Aromatoleum aromaticum EbN1: one gene and its partner. The main gene of each other region encodes a partner of the protein of the gene in region 2 in a complex. Links are inferred from orthologs where the notes say so. Each region holds a gene or a part of one and is shown on either strand. Other genes may lie near its edges. The genes, in order: smc and EBN1_RS17405.

Region 1 (17,193 bases), 150 kb from region 2 along the record:
CGGCCGCGAGCAAACCCGACGCGCCAGCGTTGCGCGCACCGGCCAGCGATCGCTGACCTTCTATTGGTAAGCTCGGACGATGCCGGCGCGCCCACAGAGGCACGAACCCTCGTCAGGACTTGCAGACTTCCTCGAGGACGCGTCGCACGCGCACCATCGCATCCTGCAGCACTACTTCGATGCTGTCGAAGAGAATGCCTTTTTCGCTCGCGCCGCGCCCGGCGGCGTAGTTCGCGATGACATTGATCGCGGCATAGGGCAGACCGATTTCGCGGGCGAGTGCGGCTTCGGGCATCCCGGTCATGCCGACGAGTTCCGCGCCATCGCGCTCGAGCCGGTCGACCTCCGCGGCCGTCTCGAGGCGCGGCCCCTGCGTCGCAGCGTACACAGCGCCATTGACGATGTGTTCCCCCGTCGCCATGCCCGCCGCGAGAATCCGCTGGCGCAACGGCTCGTCGTACGGATGGGTGAAATCGATGTGATGCACGCCCTCGTCGCCACCTTCGAAGAACGTACTCTTGCGCCCCCACGTGTAATCGATGATCTGGTGAGGCACGACCAGTGCGCCGGGGCCGAAATCGTCGCGGATGCCGCCGACCGAGGCCACCGAGATGAGGGCCGTGGCCTTGACATGCTTCAGCGCCCACAGGTTTGCGCGGTAATTGACCAGATGCGGCGGGATCGTATGTCCGTAGCCATGGCGTGCGAGAAAGACCACCGCCCGTTCGCGCAAGCGGCCGAACAACAGTGCTCCGGACGGTTCTCCGTAAGGGGTGCGTACCACTTCGCGGCGGGCGATCTCGAGCGTCGAAAGCTGCGTGAGTCCGCTACCGCCAATGATTGCGAGCATCGGGTCGGTCTCCAGAAAAACGGCGCCGATTCTAGCATGGGCCCCACGGTCCCCTCGCTCCCTGGTCGGCACGAAAAGAGTGAAGGGCGCGATGCTGCAATGCGGCGGCCGTGCTAAAATTAAAAACTTTTTCAAAGACTTCTGGACCCAAATGTCCCGCTCCATCCGCAACATCGCCATCATTGCCCACGTCGACCACGGCAAGACCACGCTCGTCGACCAGCTCCTGCGCCAATCCGGCACCTTTCGCGAGAACCAGCAGGTTTCCGAACGGGTGATGGACTCGAACGATCTGGAGAAGGAGCGCGGCATCACGATCCTGTCGAAAAACTGCGCGATCCAGTATGGCGATACTCACATCAACATCGTCGACACGCCGGGACACGCGGATTTCGGTGGCGAAGTCGAGCGCGTATTGTCGATGGTCGACGGCGTGCTGCTGCTCGTCGACGCGGTCGAAGGCCCGATGCCGCAGACGCGCTTCGTCACGCGCAAGGCGCTCGCGCTCGGCCTGAAGCCGATCGTCGTGATCAACAAGATCGACCGTCCGGGCGCCCGCCCCGACTGGGTCATCAACCACACGTTCGACCTTTTCGACAAGCTCGGCGCGACCGAAGAGCAGCTCGACTTCCCGGTCGTGTATGCGTCGGGCCTGAACGGCTTCGCGATGCTCGACCTCGCGAAGCCGAGCACCGACATGAAGCCGCTGTACGAAGCGATCCTGGAGCATGTGCCCCAGCCTGAAGTCGATTCCGACGGCCCACTGCAGCTGCAGGTCTGCTCGCTCGACTATTCGACCTACATCGGCCAGCTCGGTATCGGCCGCATCAAGCGCGGCCGCATCCGTCCGAACCAGGAAGTCGTCGTGATGTACGGTGACGAAAATCGCGGCAAGGCCAAGATCGGCCAGGTGCTGACCTTCGAGGGCCTCGAGCGCACGCAGACGGAATCGGCCGAAGCCGGCGACATCGTGCTGGTGTCGGGCGTCGATCAGGTCAATATCGGCGTCACGCTGTGCGATCCCGAGAAACTCGAAGGCATGGAGCCGATCGCGGTCGATGAACCGACGCTGACGATGAACTTCATGGTCAACTCGTCGCCCCTGGCCGGGCGTGAAGGGAAGTTCGTCACAAGCCGCCAGATCCGCGAGCGGCTCGAACGCGAGCTGCTGAAGAACGTCGCGCTGCGCGTCGAATACACCAACGACTCGGACGTGTTCCTGGTGTCGGGCCGCGGCGAACTGCATCTGACCATCCTGCTCGAGAACATGCGCCGCGAAGGCTTCGAACTCGCGGTCGGCCGTCCGCGCGTGGTGTTCCGCGAGGTCGATGGCGTCAAGTGCGAGCCGTACGAGATGCTGACCGTCGACGTCGAGGAAGAGCATCAAGGCGGCGTCATGGAAGAACTCGGCCGCCGCCGCGGTGAACTGCAGGACATGCAGTCCGACAGCAAGGGCCGTGTGCGTCTCGAATACCGCATCCCGGCGCGCGGTCTGATCGGCTTCCAGGGCGAGTTCCTGACGCTGACGCGCGGTATCGGCCTCGCGAGCCACGTCTTCGACGGCTACGGCCCGATGGCGGGGCCGATGGGCGAGCGGCGCAACGGCGTGCTGATCTCGCAGGACAACGGCCACGCGGTCGCCTATGCGCTGTGGAAGCTGCAGGATCGCGGCCGGATGTTCCTCACGCACAACGATCCCGTGTACGAAGGCATCATCATCGGCGTGCATTCGCGCGACAACGATCTCGTCGTCAATCCGATCAAGGGCAAGCAGCTTACCAACGTGCGCTCGTCGGGTACCGACGAAGCCGTGCGGCTGATCCCGCCGATCCAGTTAACGCTCGAGTCCGCGATCGAATTCATTGCCGACGACGAGCTCGTCGAGATCACGCCGAAGTCGATTCGGCTGCGCAAGCGTTACCTGACCGAGAACGAGCGCAAACGCGCGGCAAAAGCTGAAAACGCCTGACGCTCATCCCGCGCGGGATGCCGCCGGGCGACAAAAAAGCGCTGCTTCGACAGCGCTTTTTTTGTCTGCGAAATCCTGAAATCTGCCCGCAGCGGCGCTACCGGGCCGGCACAGCGGAAATCAGCTTCGTTCGGCCAGATACGCCGCAAACTCTTCGCCGATTTCGGGATGGCGCAGGCCGAGTTCGATGGTCGCTTTCAGGTAGCCCAGCTTTGAGCCGCAGTCGTAGCGCACGCCCTTGAACTGGTACGACAACACCGCCTCGTCCTTCAGCAACGCGGCGATCGCGTCAGTCAGCTGATATTCGCCACCCGCGCCCGGCTGCAGCGCGCGGATGTGGTCGAAGATGCGCGGCGTCAGGATGTAGCGACCGACGACCGCTTGCGTCGTCGGAGCATCTTCGGGCTTGGGTTTCTCGATGATCCCGGTCACCCGCTGCACGTCACCCTGCTGCGCTTCGGTGCTGACGATGCCGTACTGGCGCGTCTCTTCACGCGGCACGTTCATCGTACCGAGCACCGAACAGCGGTTGTAGTTATAGACGCCGACCATCTGCTCCATGATCGAGGCAGAGTCCGGGTTGTCGAGCAGGTCGTCGGCGAGGATCACCGCGAACGCTTCGTCGCCGATGACCGGCGCGGCGCACAGCACTGCGTGGCCGAGCCCGAGCGCTTCCGACTGGCGGATGTAGATGCAGTTCACGCCTTTCGGCACGGTGCGCTGCACCAGCGCGAGCATTTCCTTCTTGCCGCGGGCTTCGAGCTCGGTTTCGAGCTCGTAGGCCTTGTCGAAGTGATCCTCGATCGAGCGCTTGGTGCGCCCGGTGATGAAGATCATGTCGGTAATCCCGGCCGCGACGGCTTCCTCGACCGCGTACTGGATCAGCGGCTTGTCGACGATCGGCAGCATCTCCTTCGGGCTCGCCTTGGTCGCCGGCAAAAAGCGCGTGCCCATGCCGGCTACCGGAAATACTGCTTTCGTGACTTTCTTCATGCTGTGACTCTCCATTTTGAATGATTCGGTGCAGGCATCGGGTAGGTCAGGCGGGCTGTTCGAGCAGGCGGCGCAGGCCGTCTTCGTCGAGGATTGCCACGCCGAGTTCCTGCGCTTTCGCGAGCTTCGAGCCGGCTTCGGCGCCGGCGACCACGTAATCGGTCTTCTTCGACACCGAGCCGCTGACTTTTCCGCCATGCGACTCGATCAGCGCCTTCGCGTCGTCGCGGCTCATCGTCGGCAACGCGCCGGTGAGCACGAAAGTCTTGCCGCTCGCGGGGCCGTCAGCGGCGACTGCGGGCACACCTTCGTCCCAGTGCACGCCGGCCGCGCGCAACTGCTCGATGACTTCGCGGTTGTGCATTTCGGCGAAGAATCCGGCGATGCTGTGCGCGACGATCGGCCCGACATCCGCGACCTGCTGCAGGCGCTCGATATCGGCATCCATCAGCGCGTCGAGCGAACCGAAGTGCCGCGCGAGCTCTCTCGCCGTCGCCTCGCCGACGTTGCGGATGCCGAGCGCGAAGATGAAGCGTGCCAGCGTTGCATGGCGGCTCTTCTCGATCGCCGCGAGGAGGTTCGCCGCCGATTTGTCCGCCATCCGCGGCAGGTTCGCAAGCTTCACCAGCCCGAGCCGGTACAGATCCGCCGGTGTGCTGACGATGCCGCCGTCGACGAGCTGGTCGACGAGCTTGTCGCCGAGCCCCTCGATGTCCATCGCGCGGCGGCCGGCGAAATGCAGCAGCGCCTGCTTGCGCTGCGCTGGGCAGAAAAGCCCCCCCGAGCAGCGCGTCACTGCCTCGTCGGGTTGCTTCTCGGCGTGCGAGCCGCACACCGGGCACGTCTGCGGCATCACGAACGGGCGTTCGCTGCCGTTGCGGCGCTCGACGACCGGCGCGACGATCTGCGGAATGACGTCCCCCGCGCGGCGCACGATGACCTGGTCGCCGATCAGCAGCCCCTTGCGCTGGATTTCCTCTTCGTTGTGCAGCGTCGCGTTCGTCACCGTCACGCCGCCGACAAAGACCGGCTTCAGCCGTGCGACCGGAGTCAGCGCGCCGGTGCGCCCGACCTGGATCTCGATATCGACGAGCTCGGTGATCTCTTCCTGCGCCGGGTACTTGTGCGCGACCGCCCAGCGCGGTTCGCGCGTGACGAAACCGAGGCGGCGCTGCAGGTCGAAGCGATTGACCTTGTAGACGACGCCGTCGATGTCGTAGGGCAGGCTGTCCCGCGCCGCGGCGATGCGGTCGTGGAACGCGATCAGCCCGTCCGGCCCGGACGCGACGACGCGGTGCTCGCATACCGGAATGCCGAGCGCATCGAGCGCGTCGAGCATCTCGCCCTGCGTCGCTGGCATGTTCCAGCCGCCGCTCTCGCCAATCTCGCCGAATCCGTACGCGAAGAACGACAGCGGTCGCCGCGCGGCGATGCGCGCGTCGAGCTGGCGCACGGCGCCGGCCGCCGCGTTGCGCGGGTTGACGAACACCTTGCCGCCGGTTTCGCTCTGCCGCGCATTGAGCCGTTCGAACGCATCGCGCCGCATGTAGATCTCGCCGCGCACCTCGATCAGCGCCGGTGGCCGGCCGGGGAGCCGCAACGGGATCTGCCGGATCGTGCGCACGCTGTGTGTGACGTCCTCGCCGGTGTAACCGTCGCCGCGCGTGGCCGCGCGCACCAGCATGCCGTTTTCGTAGCGCAGGCTGATCGCGAGGCCGTCGAACTTGAGCTCGCCGAGGTATTCGACCGGCGGCGCGTGCGGGCCGAGTTCGAGCGCGTTGCGCACGCGCGTGTCGAACGCGATCACGCCGCCGCTGGTGGTGTCGGTTTCGGTGCGGATCGACAGCATCGGCACCGCGTGGCGCACCGGCACGAGCCCGGGCACCGGTGCCCCGCCGACGCGCCGGGTCGGCGAATCGGGCACGAGCAGCTCGGGGTGCCGGCGTTCCAGCGCGTCGAGTTCGCGGAACAGGCGGTCGTATTCCGCATCGGGAACCGTTGGCGCGTCGAGGACGTAGTACGCGTGATCGTGCGCTTCGAGCTCCCGCCGCAGTTGTGCGGCGCGCTCGAAGTCTTCAGGCGAAGCGGACATCAGGCGGAGAACAGGCGCAATGCCAATGGGCTGCCAGCGGGGACTTCGGAATCGGCCATCTGCGCCTGGAACTGCTGGATTTGCGAACGGATCAGCAGCGCCGCGTCCGGGCCGAACGGTGCGCGATTGTCATCGACGACATTGCCCTGCAGCGCGTCGGCCATATGGTTCGCCTGCTGCATCATGTGGTCGAACACGACGACGCCGTTGGCGACGCGCGGCACGTCGATGACGAACGTCAGGCCGTTCGTCATCAGGTTGCGCATCTCATCAGCGGCAAAGAGCGCGGGCTCCATGTTGCACAACGTGAACAGCGTATGGCCGCTTTCGTCGCGGGCGTGGAACGCGCCGTCGTCACCGATCGTCATGCCGCTCGCTTCGGCCAGCGCGCGGATCTTCGTGCCGGCGAAAGGCTGGTTGTGGCTGATGATGTTGACGCCGATCTGGACGTCGACGCCGGCGCAGAACTGATCGAGGTCAGCGGCATTGCGCAGCGCTTCGGCGCGCGTCGGCAGATCGGTCGGCACTGCGAGGAATTGCTCCGCGACGCGCTGCACGCCGCCGGAAAAATGCATGAAGTCGTTTTCGCCGATCGCCCCGTGCCGGTCGACGAGCTGCATCGCGGCGCAGAACCAGTGGAACGAGCCGGCAGAATGGGCGGTCAGCGGGCGCCACAGGTTTTCGGCGTCGTCGAAGGCGAACCAGCGCACCGGCTTCGAGATCCCCTGCAACTGTTCGCTTTGCGCCGTCCACAGGCGCGGAGCATGGAGCAGTTCGATCGATTCGATGCGGATCACGCAGTCGATGCGCGGATCGATCGCGGGCGGCAATCCGGGCGTCACCCTCCCTACCGGGCCATGGGCGGCCGGATGGGGAATCGACGCCGGAGCGGGATTCGCGTCCGGGGAGGGAAACTCGGTCGTCCAGGGTTCGACGCGTTCGCCCTGCGGGGCCTCTTGCGGTTCGAGCAGCACGTCGCGGTGCTCGGACTTGAAGGCCTGCTCCGCCTGCCGCCGATGCTTGCGTTCCTGCCACTTGTTGTACGCGATGATGCCCACGACTGCCGTGATGCCGAGCGCGGCCAATCCGATCTGCAATTCGCTGTCCATCTTCATTCCCGTTGTGAACGCTTCACCGCCGCCGGCGAGAATCGTCACCAGTTGTCCTGTAAACAAAAAGAATCGGTCGCCGCCGGTGGTGCGGGCAGGCCGGCAGCGCCCGTTCGTGTGTCAGGCTGCGGCCGGCTCGGCCAGGCGCAGCGCCTCTTCGATATCCACTTCCACGACCCGTGAAACGCCCTGTTCCTGCATCGTCACGCCGACCAGCTGCTGCGCGATTTCCATCGTGATCTTGCTGTGGCTGATGAAAATGAACTGCGTTTGCGATGACATGCGTTTTACCATCCCGCAGTAACGTTCGGTATTGGTATCGTCCAGCGGCGCGTCGACCTCGTCAAGCATGCAGAAGGGCGCAGGGTTGAGCTGAAACATCGAGAATACCAACGCAATCGCCGTCAGCGCTTTCTCGCCGCCCGAAAGCAGGTGTATCGAGGTGTTTTTCTTGCCCGGCGGCTGGGCGACGATCTGGATGCCGGCGTCGAGAATCTCGTCGCCGGTGAGCACCAGCCGGGCCTGGCCGCCCCCGAAGAGCTGCGGGAACAGCGTGGCGAAATGCTGCGTGACGGTATTGTAGGTGTCCTGCAGCTGCTCGCGCGTTTCGCGGTCGATGCGGCGGATCGCGTCCTCGAGAGTGACGATCGCCTGGCTCAGGTCCTCGTTCTGCGCGTCGAGATAACCTTTGCGTTCCTGTGCGCTGCGCAGCTCGTCGAGGGCCGCAAGGTTGACCTGTCCGAGTTCGGCGATCTCGCGCGCGAGCCGTGCCACTTCACGCACCAGCCCGTTCTCGCGCACATCGCCGGTAAGCAGCGGCTGCAGCGCCGCTTCGTCCGCCTGCGCTTCAGCGAGGCGCTCGTCGAACTGCGCGGCGGCAAGCTCCGCCGCCTGGACGCCCAGCCGCAACTCGGCAATGCGGGCGCGCGCCGGGGTCGCCTCCTGCTCGGTTCGCAGGCGCAGCTCCTCGGTCTGCTTGAGCAGGGACGCGGTCTGTTCGAGCGCGTCGCGCCGCGCCGAAAGCGCCGTCTCGCGGCTCTGACGCAGCGTCAGCGCTTCCTGCAGCGCCTCGCGGCTGTGGCTGCAGTCGGTCGCGTCGAGTTCACGTCGGCGGGCGTCGAGCTCGGCGGCGATGCGGTCGAGCTGTTCGCTCGCAAGTTCCGCGTTGCGGGCGATGTCATCGAGCTTGCCGGCGCACTCGCGCTCGGAGAAGCGCGCTTCCTGCAGCTCCCGCGCCGTCGCCTGCTCGAGCGCGCGCGTCTCGCGCAGCAGGCTGTCGCGCTCGGCAAGCACTTCCATTGCGGCGTCGAGCCGCTCGCGCTGCAGTTCGGCCAGCTCGGCTGAACGCGCCTGTTCGGTTTCGGCACGCGCGAGCTGATTGCGCTCGCCGGCTTCGAGGTGCACAAGGTCGTCGAGATCGCGCGTGAGCTGGGCGCGGCGCTCGTCGGCGCGCTGGCGCGCCTGGGTCAGCTTCAGCAGCGCGACCTGTTCGGTGTGGATCTGCTGCTGCATCGATTGCAGCTCGCGCCGCAGCGCGTTGTCGCGCTCCTGCAGGTTTGCCGCGATCGCTTCGGCTTCGAGCAGCGCGTCGTGCGCCTGCTGCGCCTCGGCTTCCAGCTCGCGCTGGCGATCCGCGAGGGTGTCGATTTCGCGCTGGCGTTCCATGACGCCGTGGGTGCGGCTGTCCGGAGCGTAATGGACGAGCGCGTGGCGCGTCAGGATCTGCCCGCGCGGACCGACGAGGCAGGTGCCGGGAGCGAGTTCGGCACGCCGGCCGAGCCACGGTTCGAGTGCATCGACGGCAAAACAGCCGTGCAGCCAGTCTGCGAGCGCGGGACGCAGCGCCGCTTCCGGCAGGTGCACCCGGTCGATCAGCGCAGTCGCGCCGGAGGGAGGTTCGACCGGCGGGAGCTTCACGTCGTCCCCGTCCGGGAACGCGACTGCGAACGCGGCCGGCGGTGTCTCGTCGAACATCGCCCGGGTAGCGTCATCGATGGCACCGGTGAGCGCCGCAAGCCGTTCGCGCAGCATCGCCTCCACAGCGGTTTCCCAGCCTGCATCGACGCGCAGCGCGCGCCACAGCGGCGCCAGCTCGGCGAGGCGGTGGCGCTTCAGCCAGTCGCCGAGCTGCCCCTGCGACTGCACTTTCGCCTGCAGTTGCACCAGCGCGTCGCGCCGCGCGCGCAGTTCGGTCAGCCGGCGCTGCACCTGGCGTTCGTCGTCCAGTGCGGCCTTCAGCCCCGCCTGTGCCTGAGGCAGGCGTGCTTGCGTCTGCGCGAGTTCCTGCTGGCGGGCGTCGTGCTCCTCGCGCACGGTGTCCAGCCGGGCTTCCTGCTGCGCGAGCGCCGCCTCGTCCGGCCCCTCGATCGCGCCGCTGTCGCCCAGGAGGCGCGTCCGGCGCAGCGCGAGCGCGTCGAGCGCACGCATCGTGTTTGCCCGGTTCGCCTCCCCGACGCGCAGCTGCTGCTCGGTCTGGCCGAGTTCACGGCGTGCGGCCGCGACGGTCGCGTCTGCCGCCTGGCGTGCCGATTCGGTTTCCGGCAAGCGCTCGGCGACTTCGGCATGGCGCGCTTCGGCCTGCTCGGCACGCAGCACGGCGTTGTCCAGCAATGCGCTCCAGCGCTCGCGATCGCTGCCGAGCGCTTCACTGCGCGCGCACCAGTGTGCTTCGTCGGTCGCAAGCTGGACGAGACGGGCATCGATACGCTTGCGTGCGTCCTCGAGGTGCCGAAGCTCGGCTTCGAGGCGGCTGACTTCGGCGGAAATCGCGACGAGGTCGCTCTGTGCCGCGTGCATCGCCTCGGATGCCGAAAAATGCGCAGCGCGGCCCGATTCGACCGCGTTTTCGAGTTCCTGCAGGCGCGCACTGTCGGATTCCATCTTCGCCGACAGCTGGTTGAACTTGCTCTGCAATCGCGCCTGCTCGCCGCGCGCATCGTTGCGCTTGAGCAGCCACAACAGCTGCTGGCGCTCGGCATGCGCCGCGCTCAGCGCGCGGAAACGGGCCGCGATCGCGGCCTGCGCGTCGAGGTGGCCGATGCGCTCGCCAAGCTCCATGCGGATGTCGTCGAGCCGGGCGAGGTTGTCGCGCGCGTCGGACAGCCGGCCTTCGGTCTCGCGACGCCGCTCACGATATTTCGTGACGCCTGCCGCTTCTTCGAGAAAGCCGCGCACCTCCTCGGGCCGTGCCTCGATGATGCGCGAGATCATGCCCTGCTCGATGATCGCGTAGGCGCGCGGCCCGAGCCCGGTGCCGAGGAACAGGTCGATGACATCCTTGCGGCGCACATGGACGTTGTTGAGGTAATACGTCGATTCGCCGCTGCGGTCGAGCACGCGCTTGACCGAGATTTCGGCATAGCGCGACCACTGGCCCGCTGCGCGCCCTTCGGCGTTGTCGAACACCAGCTCGACGCTCGCCCGTGACACCGGCTTTCTCGTCGTCGAGCCGTTGAAGATCACGTCCTGCATCGACTCGCCGCGCAGCGCGCTCGCGCGCGTTTCGCCGAGCACCCAGCGCACCGCGTCGATGATGTTCGACTTGCCGCAGCCGTTCGGCCCGACGACCCCCACGAGGTTGCCGGGAGTAAGGACGGTGGTCGGGTCGACGAAGGTCTTGAAACCGGCGAGTTTGAGCTTGGAAAGACGCACGTCGGAACGGGGGTGAACGGTCGGTTCAGGGCTGTCGAAAGCGCGCCATGATAACATCCCCGATCCACGGCCCCCGCGGCCGACGTCCCGAAATATGCCGACACAATTGACGTGAATCCGAACCTCGACCGACTGCAGTCCTACCCTTTCGAAAAATTGCGCAAGCTGTTCGAAGGGCTCACCCCGCCTGCCGGCCTGGACACGATCCGGCTGTCGATCGGCGAGCCCCGGCACGCGACGCCGGCCTTCATCACGCAGGCGCTGGTCGACAATCTCGACGGTCTCTCGGCCTATCCTGCGACTCAGGGCAGCGACGCGCTGCGAGGCGCGATCGCCGGCTGGCTCGAGCGGCGCTACGGGCTGCCCGCGGTCGACGTCGCGACCCAGGTGCTGCCGGTCAATGGATCGCGCGAAGCGCTGTTCGCGTTCGCGCAGTGCGTCGTCGACAGCCGCGGCGGCGCAGCGAAAGTGCTGTGCCCGAACCCGTTCTACCAGATCTATGAAGGCGCGGCGCTCCTGGCCGGCGCCGAACCGGTGTTCCTCAACAATCTGCCTGAAAACCGTTTTGGCTCGGACTTCGATTCGCTGCCGGAATCGGTGTGGCGCGACGTCCAGCTGGCGTTCGTCTGCTCGCCGGGCAATCCGACCGGACGCGTGCTGTCGCTGCAGGAGTGGGCGCGCCTGTTCGAACTTTCCGACCGCCACGGCTTCGTGATCGCCGCAGACGAGTGCTATTCGGAGATCTATTTCGACGAGAACGCGCCACCGGTCGGCGCGCTGCAGGCCGCACACCAGCTCGGCCGCGGCGACTTCCGCAATCTCGTGACGTTCTCGAGCCTGTCGAAACGCTCGAATGTGCCGGGCATGCGTTCCGGGTTCGTCGCCGGCGACGCCGCCGTGCTGAAGGCTTTCCTGCGCTATCGCACTTACCACGGCTGCGCGATGAATCCGGCCGTGCAGGCCGCTTCGGTCGCGGCCTGGAACGATGAAGCGCACGTCGTCGACAACCGCCGGCTGTACCGCGAGAAGTTCGATCGCGTCACGGCGCTCGTCGCGCGTCACCTGAAAGTCGAACGGCCCGACGCCGGTTTCTACCTGTGGGCGCAGACGCCGATCCCGGACACCGAGTTCGCCCGGCGCCTGCAGGGTGAATATAATGTCACGGTACTGCCGGGCAGCTTCCTCGCACGCGAGGCGAACGGCGTCAATCCGGGCGCCGGCTTCGTGCGCATCGCCCTCGTCGCCCCGACTGCCGAATGCGTCGAGGCGGCCGAGCGCATCGCCGCTTTCTGCCAATCTCTCCCCTAACGGAAAACTCCCCATGCAAGACCTGCAAAAGATCATCGACGATGCGTTCGAGAACCGTGCGAACCTCTCCCCTTCCGCGGCGCCGGCAGCCGTGCGCGACGCGGTCGCATCGGTCATCGCCGGACTCGACGCCGGGCGCCTGCGCGTCGCCGAGAAGATCGACGGCAACTGGACCGTCAACCAGTGGATCAAGAAGGCCGTGCTGATCTCGTTCCGCCTTGCCGACAACGAAGTCATGGCGGGCGGCACGAACCAGTATTTCGACAAGGTGCCGACAAAGTTCGGCGACTACACGCCGGAGCAGTTCCGCGAAGGGGGCTTTCGCGTCGTGCCGCCGGCGGTCGCGCGTCGGGGCAGCTTCATCGGCCGGAACGTCGTGCTGATGCCGTCGTACGTGAATATCGGCGCCTACGTCGATGAAGGCACGATGGTCGACACCTGGGCGACGGTCGGCTCGTGTGCACAGATCGGCAAGAACGTGCATCTGTCGGGCGGCGTGGGCATCGGCGGCGTGCTCGAACCGGTGCAGGCAGGACCGGTGATCATCGAGGACAACGTGTTCGTCGGGGCACGCTCCGAAGTCGTCGAAGGCGTGATCATCGAAGAGAACGCGGTGCTGTCGATGGGCGTGTATATCGGCCAGAGCACCAAGATCTACGACCGGGCCACCGGCGAGGTCACCTATGGTCGCGTCCCGTCCGGTGCCGTCGTCGTGCCGGGCAGCCTGCCGTCGGCCGACGGCAAGTACAGCCTGTACTGCGCGGTGATCGTCAAGCGCGTCGATGCGCAAACGCGCGCCAAGACCGGCATCAACGAACTGCTGCGCGGCGCCTGATCTCCGCACATCAGGCTGTCGCTGAGCCGGGCGGACAGGCAGTCCGGCTGGTTCAGCTGTCCGCCCTCCCCTTTTCCGTTCCGGAGACCCGCCGCGATGATTTTCGACAAACTGTTCCAGTTGATGGCGGAAAAACTCGCATCCGATATTTTCATTTCGGCCGGCGCCCCGATCCATATCAAGATCCAGGGCGTCACGATGCCGATCAACCAGCAGGTCATGGAGCCGCCCATGATCAAGCGGATGATCTACGAGATGATGACGCCGGAGCAGATCGACACGTTCGAACGCGTGAGGGAGCTCAATCTCTCGTTCGGTCGCCGCGAACTGGGCAACTTCCGCGTCAACCTGTTCTGGCAGCGGCACAGCATCGGCATTGTCGTGCGCTACATCCAGGGCGACATCCCGATGCTCGATTCGCTCGGCCTGCCCCCGGTGCTCGCCGAAGTCGTCACCGAGAAGCGCGGGCTGGTGCTCGTCGTCGGTGCGACCGGCTCGGGCAAGTCGACGACGCTCGCGTCGATGATCGATCACCGCAACCTGAACCGTTCCGGCCACATCCTCACCGTCGAGGACCCGATCGAGTACCTCTTCAAGCACCGCAAGTCGATCGTCAACCAGCGCGAAGTCGGCATCGACACCCACAGCTGGCACGACGCGCTGCGCAACGCGATGCGTCAGGCGCCCGACTGCATCCTGATCGGCGAAATCCGCGACCGCGAGACGATGCAGGCGGCGCTGGCCTATTCCCAGACCGGCCATCTGTGCCTCGCGACGCTGCATGCGAACAACGCCTACCATGCGCTCAACCGCATCGTGAACTTCTTCCCGCTCGAAAACCGCTCGCTGCTGTTCCTCGACCTGGCGGTGGCGCTCAAATGCATCGTCTCGCAGCGGTTGGTGCGCAAGCCCGATGGCGTACGCGTTCCGGCGGTCGAAATCCTGATGAACACGCGACACGTCGCCGAACTCATCGAGCGCGGCGAACTCAACGAGGTCAAGGAAGCGATGCAGCAGAGCCTGGCGCCGGGGTCGCAGACCTTCGAGCAGGATCTGTACCGGCTCTACCACGAAGGCACGGTGACGTTCGAGGAAGCGACCGCAAACGCGGACTCCCCGACGAACCTCTCGTGGCTGATCAACAATGCGCAGTTCGGCAACGTGCCGGATGCGCAGGACGGCAGCGACGATTCGCCAACACTCGATTTCGCGCCAAAAGAGCCGGAAAAACGGCCTTTCAGTGACTTCGCGCTGCACCTCGACGACAGCGCGAAGCCTTGAACGACACCACGAATTACCGAAAACAATGACTCATGCTTCATCCGGCGCCACTTTCACGCTCGCCTGCGAACTCATCTCGCGTTCTTCCGTCACTCCGGACGATTGCGGCTGCCTCGACCTGATCGCGGCCCGGCTGGCGCCGCTGGGCTTCCGCTTCGAGCGTGTCGACAGCAGTGGAGTCTGCAACCTGTGGGCGCGGCGCGGCGGCACTGCACCGGTGCTGTGCTTTGCGGGGCATACCGACGTCGTGCCGGCTGGCCCGCTCGACGGCTGGGATTCGCCGCCGTTCGAGCCGACGGTCCGCGGTGGTCAGCTGTTCGGTCGCGGCGCCGCGGACATGAAGACTTCGATCGCCGCTTTCGTCACGGCGATCGAACGCTTCGTCGCGACACATCCGGATCATGTCGGGTCGATCGCGTTGCTCCTGACGTCCGACGAGGAAGGCATCGCGACGCACGGCACGGTGAAGGTCGTCGAAGCGCTCGCGGGGCGCGGAGAACGTCTCGACTATTGCGTCGTCGGCGAGCCGACTTCAGTCAATACGCTCGGTGACACGATCAAGAACGGGCGACGCGGCTCGCTGTCGGGCACGCTGCGGGTCAAGGGCGTGCAAGGGCACGTCGCCTATCCGCAGCTCGCGCGCAATCCGATCCACGAGTTCGCTCCGGCGCTCGCCGAACTGGCGAGCATCCGCTGGGACGAAGGCAACGAGTTCTTTCCGCCGACGACCTGGCAAGTGTCGAACATTCACGCCGGCACCGGCGCGAACAACGTCATCCCCGGCACGTGCGAAGTGCTGTTCAATTTCCGCTTCGCCTCGGTCAGCAGCGCCGACGAGCTCAGGCAGCGCACCCATGTCGTGCTCGACCGCCATGGACTCGACTATGAACTGGACTGGCACCTGTCGGGAAAACCATTCCTGACCGGCCGCGGCAAGCTCGTCGAGGCGCTGTCCGACGCGATCCGCGACACGGTCGGGGTCGAAACCGAACTGTCGACGAGCGGCGGCACGTCCGACGGGCGATTCATTGCCGACATCTGCAACGAGGTCGTCGAGTTCGGCCCGGTCAATGCAACCATCCACAAGGTCAATGAAAGCGTCGCCCTCGACGCGATCGAACCCCTTTCCGCCATCTACGAGCGCACGCTGAACGCGTTGCTGCTGCCCAACGGAGACTGAAGATGTCCGACCTCCACGACGATTCCGAACACGAGCATGAGCACGAACATGGCCCCCTCGGCGAACTGGTCACGCTGCGCGACTGGCTGCGCTACGCGGTCACTCGCTTCAATGGCGCCGGCCTGTTCTTCGGCCATGGCTGCGGGGACGCCTACGACGAAGCCGTGTGGCTGCTGCTGCACACGCTGTCGCTGCCGCTCGACCGGCTCGAGCCGTTCCTCGACGCCTGCATCACGACCGGCGAGCGGGAATCGCTGTTCGCAGTCATCGAGCGCCGCGCCGCGGAGCGCGTGCCGGCTGCATACATCACAGGGGAAGCCTGGCTGGGCGACTTCCGTTTCCAGGTCGACGAGCGCGTAATCGTTCCCCGCTCGTTTTTCGCCGAACTGCTCGAGGACGGTTTCGCGCCGTGGATCGACGATGCCGAAAGAGTCACTTCGGCGCTGGACTTGTGCACGGGCTCGGGCTGCCTCGCGATCCTGATGGCGCATGCGTTCCCGAATGCGCAGATCGTCGGCGCCGATCTTTCCGACGAGGCACTGCAGGTCGCGCGCGCGAACGTGTCGGATTACGATCTCGACGACCGCGTCGAACTGCTGAAAAGCGACGTGTTCGCCGGGCTTGCCGGGCGGAGGTTCGATCTCATCATCAGCAATCCGCCGTACGTCACGGCAGACGCGATGGCGACGCTGCCGCCCGAATACCTGCACGAGCCGCGCATGGCCCTTGCGGCCGGCGAGGACGGGCTGGACATCGTCCGCCGCCTGCTTGCAGGCGCGAAAGCGCACCTCAATCCAGGGGGCATGCTGGCGGTCGAAGTCGGCCACAACCGGTATCTCGTCGAAGAAGCGTTCCCCGACCTTTCGCCGGTCTGGCTTTCGGCCCAGGGAGGCGACGACATGGTTTTCGTGCTGCGCGCCGACGAATTACCGGAGTGAAAAATGCCCGCCGAACGTCCGATCCTGCTCGTTGAAGACAACCCGGATGATGAAGCCCTGATGTTGCGGGCCTTCAGCAAGAACAGCATCCGGAATCCCGTTGTCGTCGCGCACGACGGGGTCGAAGCGATCGACTATCTGTTCGGTACCGGCAGCTACCAGGGCCGCGACCTTTCGCTGATGCCGGTCGTGGTGCTGCTCGACCTGAAACTGCCCCGCATGGACGGCCTCGAAGTGCTGCGCCGGATGCGGGCGGACGAACACACGGGCTTGTTGCCGGTGGTCATCCTCACTACCTCGCGTGAAAGGCAGGACATCCACGAAGCCTACCGGCTCGGTGCGAACAGCTACATCCGCAAGCCCGTCGATTTCGAGCGTTTCATCCACGCGGTCGGGCAGATCGTCACGTACTGGCTGGCGCTGAACGAAACCGCAGATCCTTCCGGCAACGGCCTTTACTGACTGCTGACTCGCGTCGTTAGCTCCCTGTCAACCCGGCTGGTTTCGGGAGGCAGCGGGGCAGCAGCTCAGGGCGCGGGAACGGAGCCCCACGCGCAAACTACAGCAGCGCTTCGATATCGCGTGCGATGCTTTCCGGTTTCGTCGCCGGGGCGAAACGCGCGACGACCTGACCATCGCGATCGACCAGGAACTTGGTGAAGTTCCACTTGATCGCTTCGGTGCCGAGAATGCCGGGCGCGACCGACGTGAGATGCCGGTACAGTGGATGCGCATTGTCGCCGTTTACGTCGATCTTTTCGCTGAGCGGGAAGCTGACGCCGTAGTTCTTCGCGCAGAACGCAGCGATTTCTTCAGCCCCGCCCGGCTCCTGCCCGCCGAACTGGTTGCACGGAAAACCGATCACCGAAAAACCGCGCGGTGCGAACCTGTCGTGCAGTTCCTGCAGTGCCTCGTACTGCGGCGTGAAGCCGCATTCGCTCGCGGTATTGACGAGCAGCAGCACTTTGCCGCGAAATTCCGCGAGCG
Region 2 (5,279 bases):
TCACCGTCATCCCCGACTGCTCGCGGGGCTCGCTGAAGTGCGGGCCGGCCGGGACGGGCGGGCGGTGCGCATCGGCGCGGCGCTGGAAGCGGCAGGCATTCACGGCGCGCTCGAAGGCGCGCGAAAATTCGCCCGCAACCCGGCGCTCGTGAGCCGCGCGCATTTCGCGCGCCACCTCGTCGCGAGCGGCCTGATGCCCGATGTCGGCACGGTGTTCCGCCACTATCTCGCACGCGGCAAGCCGGGGTATGTCGAGCACGAATGGGCAACGCTCGAAGACGCGGTCGGCTGGATCCACGCTGCGGGCGGCATCGCGGTCATCGCCCACCCGGCGCGCTACCGTTTTTCAGAGGCCGAACTCGAGGCCCTGTTCGACCGCTTCACGGCCTGCGGCGGGGAAGCGGTCGAAGTGGTGTCCGGGGCGCATAGCGACGCGGAAGTGCTCAAGTTCGCGAGTGTTGCCCGTCGCCGCACGCTGCTCGCGTCGCGTGCTTCCGATTTCCACGGCGAAAAGGAAAGCCCGGTCGATCTCGGGCGCTGTTCGCCGCTGCCGCCGGACCTCGTTCCGGTATGGTCGCGACTGGAATGAAGGCCGGCCGGGCCGGATTCCGCGTGCTCCCCGACAATCAGAATCGAAAAAACCAAGATCAAGAAAAATCCGCATGGCTCAATATTTCGCACTTCATCCCGAGCAGCCTCAACCCCGACTGATCCGGCAAGCTGCCGAAATCATGCGCTCGGGCGGCCTGGTGACGTTTCCGACCGATTCCGCATATGCGCTGGGTGGCCTGGCCGGGGACGCGAGCGTGCTGCTGCGCATCCGCAGGATCCGCGGGGTCGACGAGCGGCACCATTTCACGCTGATGTGCCGCGACCTCTCCGAAATCGCAACCTATGCGCGGGTCGATAACATGCAGTATCGCTTGCTGAAGGCAACGACTCCCGGGCCCTACACGTTCATCCTCGAGGGCACGAAGGAACTGCCGCGGCGGGTCCTGCATCCGAAGCGCAAGACGATCGGCCTGCGAGTTCCCGACCATCCGGTGGTCGCCGCGCTGCTCGCCGAACTGGACGAGCCGATCCTGACTTCGACGCTGCTGCTGCCGGGCGAGGACCTTCCGCTGACCGACGCCGAGGAAATTCGCGACCGCATGGAAAAACAGGTGGAACTGGTCATCGAAGCGGGTTTCTGCGGGCCGGAGGCAACGACGGTCCTCGATCTGACTTCCGGCGTCCCGGTGCTCGTTCGGGCGGGGAAAGGCGATTTGTCACCGTTCGGTCTCGAGGCATAGTGCCCGATCACGTCTGCCTGCCCGCCACCCGCCTCCGCAATCCCGGGTTTCGCCTGTCGTCGGGCATGGCGATGAAGGGGGCGCAGTCGCGCTCTGCTAGAATGCGCCGTTTTACACCGTGACGTCATGGATTCGCTGATCTCCACCATTGCCATCTGGGCGCTGCCGGTGCTGCTTGCGATCACTCTTCACGAGGCGGCGCACGGATACGTGGCGAGGCATTTCGGCGATCCGACCGCGGACCTGGCCGGGCGCATCACGCTGAATCCGTTCAAGCACATCGATCCGGTCGGCACGATTCTCGTCCCCGGCGCGATCCTGACGCTCAGCAGCCTGTTCGGCGGCGGTGGCGTGCTGTTCGGCTGGGCCAAGCCGGTGCCGGTCGATTTCAGCCGTCTGCGCCAGCCCAAGGCGGACATGCTGTGGGTCGCCGCGGCGGGACCGTTCGTGAACTTCGTGATGGCGATCGGCTGGGCCGTGCTGTTCAAGGTCGCGCTGAGCACGCCGCACAGTGTCTACACGATACCGATGATGAAGATGGCCGACGCCGGCATTCAGATCAACGCGGTGCTGATGTTGCTGAACCTGCTGCCGATTCCGCCGCTCGACGGGGGTCGGATCGCGGTGAGCCTGCTGCCGCACCGGTTGGCGTGGAAATATTCGCGGATCGAGCCTTACGGCTTTCCGATCCTTCTCGTGCTGCTGTTCACCGGGGTGCTCGGACAGTTGCTGTGGCCGATGATGGCCGCTTTCCGGGTCCTTCTCGCGACGCTTTTTGGATTTTGATTACCGATCATGTACGCAGAACGTGTTCTTTCAGGCATGCGCCCGACCGGGCGACTCCATCTCGGCCATTACCACGGCGTGCTCAAGAACTGGGTCAAGCTGCAGGCGGAATACCCTTGCCTGTTCTTCGTCGCCGACTGGCATGCCCTGACGACCGCCTATGACAGCCCGCAGATCATCGCGGACAGCGTCTGGGAGATGCTGGTCGACTGGCTCGCGGCAGGTGTCGATCCGCAGAAAGCGACGTTCTTCATCCAGTCCAGAGTGCCCGCGCACGCGGAACTCCACCTGCTGATGTCGATGTTCTGCCCGCTGGGCTGGCTCGAGCGCGTGCCGACGTACAAGGATCAGCAGGAAAAGCTCGAGCACAAGGACTTGTCGACTTACGGCTTCCTCGGCTATCCGCTGCTGATGTCGGCCGACATCCTGCTCTATCGTGCCGACAAGGTGCCGGTCGGCGAGGACCAGCTGCCGCACGTCGAGTTCACGCGCGAGATCGCGCGGCGCTTCAATCATCTGTATGGGCGTGAGCCGGGGTTCGAGGACAACGCGAAGGAGGCGATGAAGAAGCTCGGCGCGAAGAACGCACGCCTGTACGCCGAATTGCGCACGCGTTTCCAGCAGGAAGGCGACAATGCGGCGCGCGAGCAGGGCAGGGTGCTGATCGAGGATGCGAAGAGCCTCGGCCACGTCGATCGCGAACGGCTGCACGGGTATCTCGAAGGCACCGGCAAGATGGTGCTGGTCGAACCCGGCGCACTGCTGACCGAGGCTCCACGCATGCCCGGCCTCGACGGCCAGAAAATGTCGAAGAGCTATGGCAACACGATTTTCCTGCGCGAGGAGGCGGACTCGATCTCGAAGAAGATCCGCACGATGCAGACCGATCCGGCGCGCGTGCGCCGAACCGACCCGGGCGACCCCGACAAGTGTCCGGTGTGGCAGTTCCACCTGATCTATTCGGACGACGGTGTGCGGGCGTGGGTGCAGGACGGCTGTCGCAGCGCGGGCATCGGCTGCCTCGAGTGCAAGCAGCCGGTCATCGACGCGATCCTGAAGGAGCAGGCCGTGATGCGCGAGCGCGCCCAGCCCTACGTCGAGAATCCCGCCCTGCTGCGCCGGATCATGGCCGAAGGCTGCGAGCGTGCGAGCGAGCTTGCCGAAGAGACGATGCGCGACGTTCGCGCGGCAATGGGGCTTTCGTACTCCTGAGTCGCCCCGCCAGCGAGGCGGCCCTGCCGCCGCCCCGTGACGGTGAACCGCCCCGGCTTCGGACGTCTTCCGCAATGAATCTTCCCCTCGAGCTCGTTCCCGCGGAGACGGTCGCCCAAGGCGAGGCCGTCGCGCGCCTTTACGGCGAGCCGCTGCTCGAAATGCCGAAGGACCTGTACATCCCGCCGGACGCGCTCGAAGTGTTCCTCGAGACGTTCGAGGGTCCGCTCGATCTGCTGCTGTACCTGATCCGCAAATCGAACCTGAACGTCCTCGACATCCCGATGGCAGCGCTGACCGCGCAATATCTCGTTTATGTCGAGGCGATGCGCAGACACAATCTCGAACTCGCCGCGGACTACCTGCTGATGGCGGCGACGCTGCTCGAGATCAAGTCGCGCATGCTGTTGCCCCGGCCGCAGCGCGAAGGCGCTGACGACGACAGCGACCCGAGGGCGGAACTCGTCCGCCGGCTGCTCGATTACGAACAGATGAAGTTGGCGGGGGCACGGCTCGAACTGCTGCCGCGCGCCGAGCGCGACTACGAGCGGGTGAGCATCTTCGTCGCCGAGAAAGTCGTCGAGCGTCTGCCGGAAGTGAGCCTGCACGACCTTCAGCTCGCGTGGCTGAAGATCATGAAGAAGGCGCGCCTGACGCAACACCACCAGGTGAGACGGGACGAGCTGTCGGTGCGCGAGCACATGAGCGCGATCCTGCGCAAGCTGGCGGACGGCGTTTTCGTCGTGTTCGACACGCTGTTCGAACCCGCGCGCGGGCCCGCGGGGCTCGTGGTGAGTTTTCTCGCGGTGCTGGAACTCGTCAAGGAAAGGCTCGTGGAGGTGGCGCAGAACGAGCCTTTCGCGCCGATATACGTGAAGCTCGCCGATGCAGCCGACGACGCCTGAAGACTGCAAGCGCGTCGTCGAGGCGGCTCTGCTCGCGGCATCGGCGCCTCTTGCGGTCGCCGACCTGCGGCAGCTGTTCGACCCAGACCCGGGAGCGGACTTCATCCGGCGCGTGCTCGAAGACCTGCGCGCCGACTGGTCGGATCGCGGCGCGGAACTGGTGCAGGTGGCCTCCGGCTGGCGATTCCAGACGCGGCCGGAATACCAGGTCTTCCTCGACCGGCTGAAGCAGGAAAAGCCGCCGCGATATTCGCGCGCAGTGCTGGAGACGCTGTCGATCATCGCGTACCGTCAACCGGTGACGCGTGGCGACATCGAGGATATCCGCGGCGTCGCCGTGTCGCCGAACGTGCTCAAGACGCTCGAATCGCGCGGCTGGATCGACATCGTCGGTCACCGCGACACCCCCGGGCGCCCCGCGCTGTTTGCGACCACGCGGCGCTTTCTCGACGACCTCGGGCTGCGCAGCCTGACCGAACTGCCCGCGTTAACCGAAATTGAAAGGATCATGGACCTTGTCGATACCAAAGAAATCGAAGCGGCCGCTGCGGCCCCCGACGAAGAAGAACGCTGAGACGGTGGAGGCGGGCAGGCATCCGGCAGCGCGTGCGCCGCGCGCCGGCGGACGCCCGTCGACACCCGATGCCGGGGAAAACGCACGGCTCGCACGTCCGCCGCGCGCCGCTGCGCCCGCACGCGGAGGGCGCGGCGAACACGAAAACACGGCGCTTGCCGAACCCGAGCGGCTGCAGAAAGTGCTGGCGCAGATCGGACTCGGCTCGCGCCGCGAAATCGAGGAATGGGTGGTTGCCGGGAGAATCTCGGTCAATGGCCTGCCTGCCGAACTCGGCCAGAAAATCGGCCCGGGTGACCGCGTCAAGTACAACGGCAAGCTGATTCCGTTGCGTTTCACAGTGCGCACGCCGCGCGTGCTGATCTATCACAAGCCCGAAGGCGAAATCGTCTCGCGCGAGGACCCGGAGGGCCGCCCGACGGTGTTCGAGCGGCTGCCGATCCTGCGCAAGGGGCGCTGGATCGCCGTCGGGCGGCTCGACTTCAATACCTCGGGCCTGCTCCTCTTTAC

The links.
Region 1: the proteins of EBN1_RS17405 (region 2) and smc are in contact, whole or in part, in a crystal structure (PDB 3ZGX), measured with the Bacillus subtilis proteins. The link is inferred for Aromatoleum aromaticum EbN1 from one-to-one orthologs.

The regions. Positions count from the first base shown.
Region 1 is NC_006513.1:3,781,336-3,798,528, forward strand. Bases 6,934-11,095 are described here. They hold smc (chromosome segregation protein SMC), read right to left. Parts: upstream 10,722-11,095; coding sequence 7,134-10,721; downstream 6,934-7,133. Other genes in these bases: EBN1_RS18090 (cell division protein ZipA), read right to left, coding at 6,934-7,013; dapC (succinyldiaminopimelate transaminase), read left to right, coding at 10,776-11,095. Outside these bases: EBN1_RS18065 (peptidase associated/transthyretin-like domain-containing protein), read left to right, coding at 1-70; EBN1_RS18070 (S-methyl-5'-thioinosine phosphorylase), read right to left, coding at 113-850; translational GTPase TypA, read left to right, coding at 1,002-2,819; UTP--glucose-1-phosphate uridylyltransferase GalU, read right to left, coding at 2,940-3,812; NAD-dependent DNA ligase LigA, read right to left, coding at 3,859-5,904; more of EBN1_RS18090, read right to left, coding at 5,904-6,933; more of dapC, read left to right, coding at 11,096-11,972; dapD (2,3,4,5-tetrahydropyridine-2,6-dicarboxylate N-succinyltransferase), read left to right, coding at 11,986-12,807; EBN1_RS18110 (PilT/PilU family type 4a pilus ATPase), read left to right, coding at 12,904-14,088; dapE (succinyl-diaminopimelate desuccinylase), read left to right, coding at 14,114-15,268; prmB (50S ribosomal protein L3 N(5)-glutamine methyltransferase), read left to right, coding at 15,271-16,206; EBN1_RS18125 (response regulator), read left to right, coding at 16,210-16,668; EBN1_RS18130 (glutathione peroxidase), read right to left, coding at 16,766-17,193. UniProt on the Bacillus subtilis protein: Required for chromosome condensation and partitioning.
Region 2 is NC_006513.1:3,631,622-3,636,900, forward strand. The notes cover bases 2,441-5,279. They hold EBN1_RS17405 (segregation and condensation protein A), read left to right. Parts: upstream 2,441-3,364; coding sequence 3,365-4,195; downstream 4,196-5,279. Other genes in these bases: EBN1_RS17400 (tryptophan--tRNA ligase), read left to right, coding at 2,441-3,290; scpB (SMC-Scp complex subunit ScpB), read left to right, coding at 4,176-4,769; rluB (23S rRNA pseudouridine(2605) synthase RluB), read left to right, coding at 4,717-5,279. In the rest of the region: EBN1_RS17385 (3',5'-nucleoside bisphosphate phosphatase), read left to right, coding at 1-589; EBN1_RS17390 (L-threonylcarbamoyladenylate synthase), read left to right, coding at 663-1,292; EBN1_RS17395 (site-2 protease family protein), read left to right, coding at 1,419-2,078; more of EBN1_RS17400, read left to right, coding at 2,088-2,440. UniProt on the Bacillus subtilis protein: Participates in chromosomal partition during cell division. May act via the formation of a condensin-like complex containing Smc and ScpB that pull DNA away from mid-cell into both cell halves.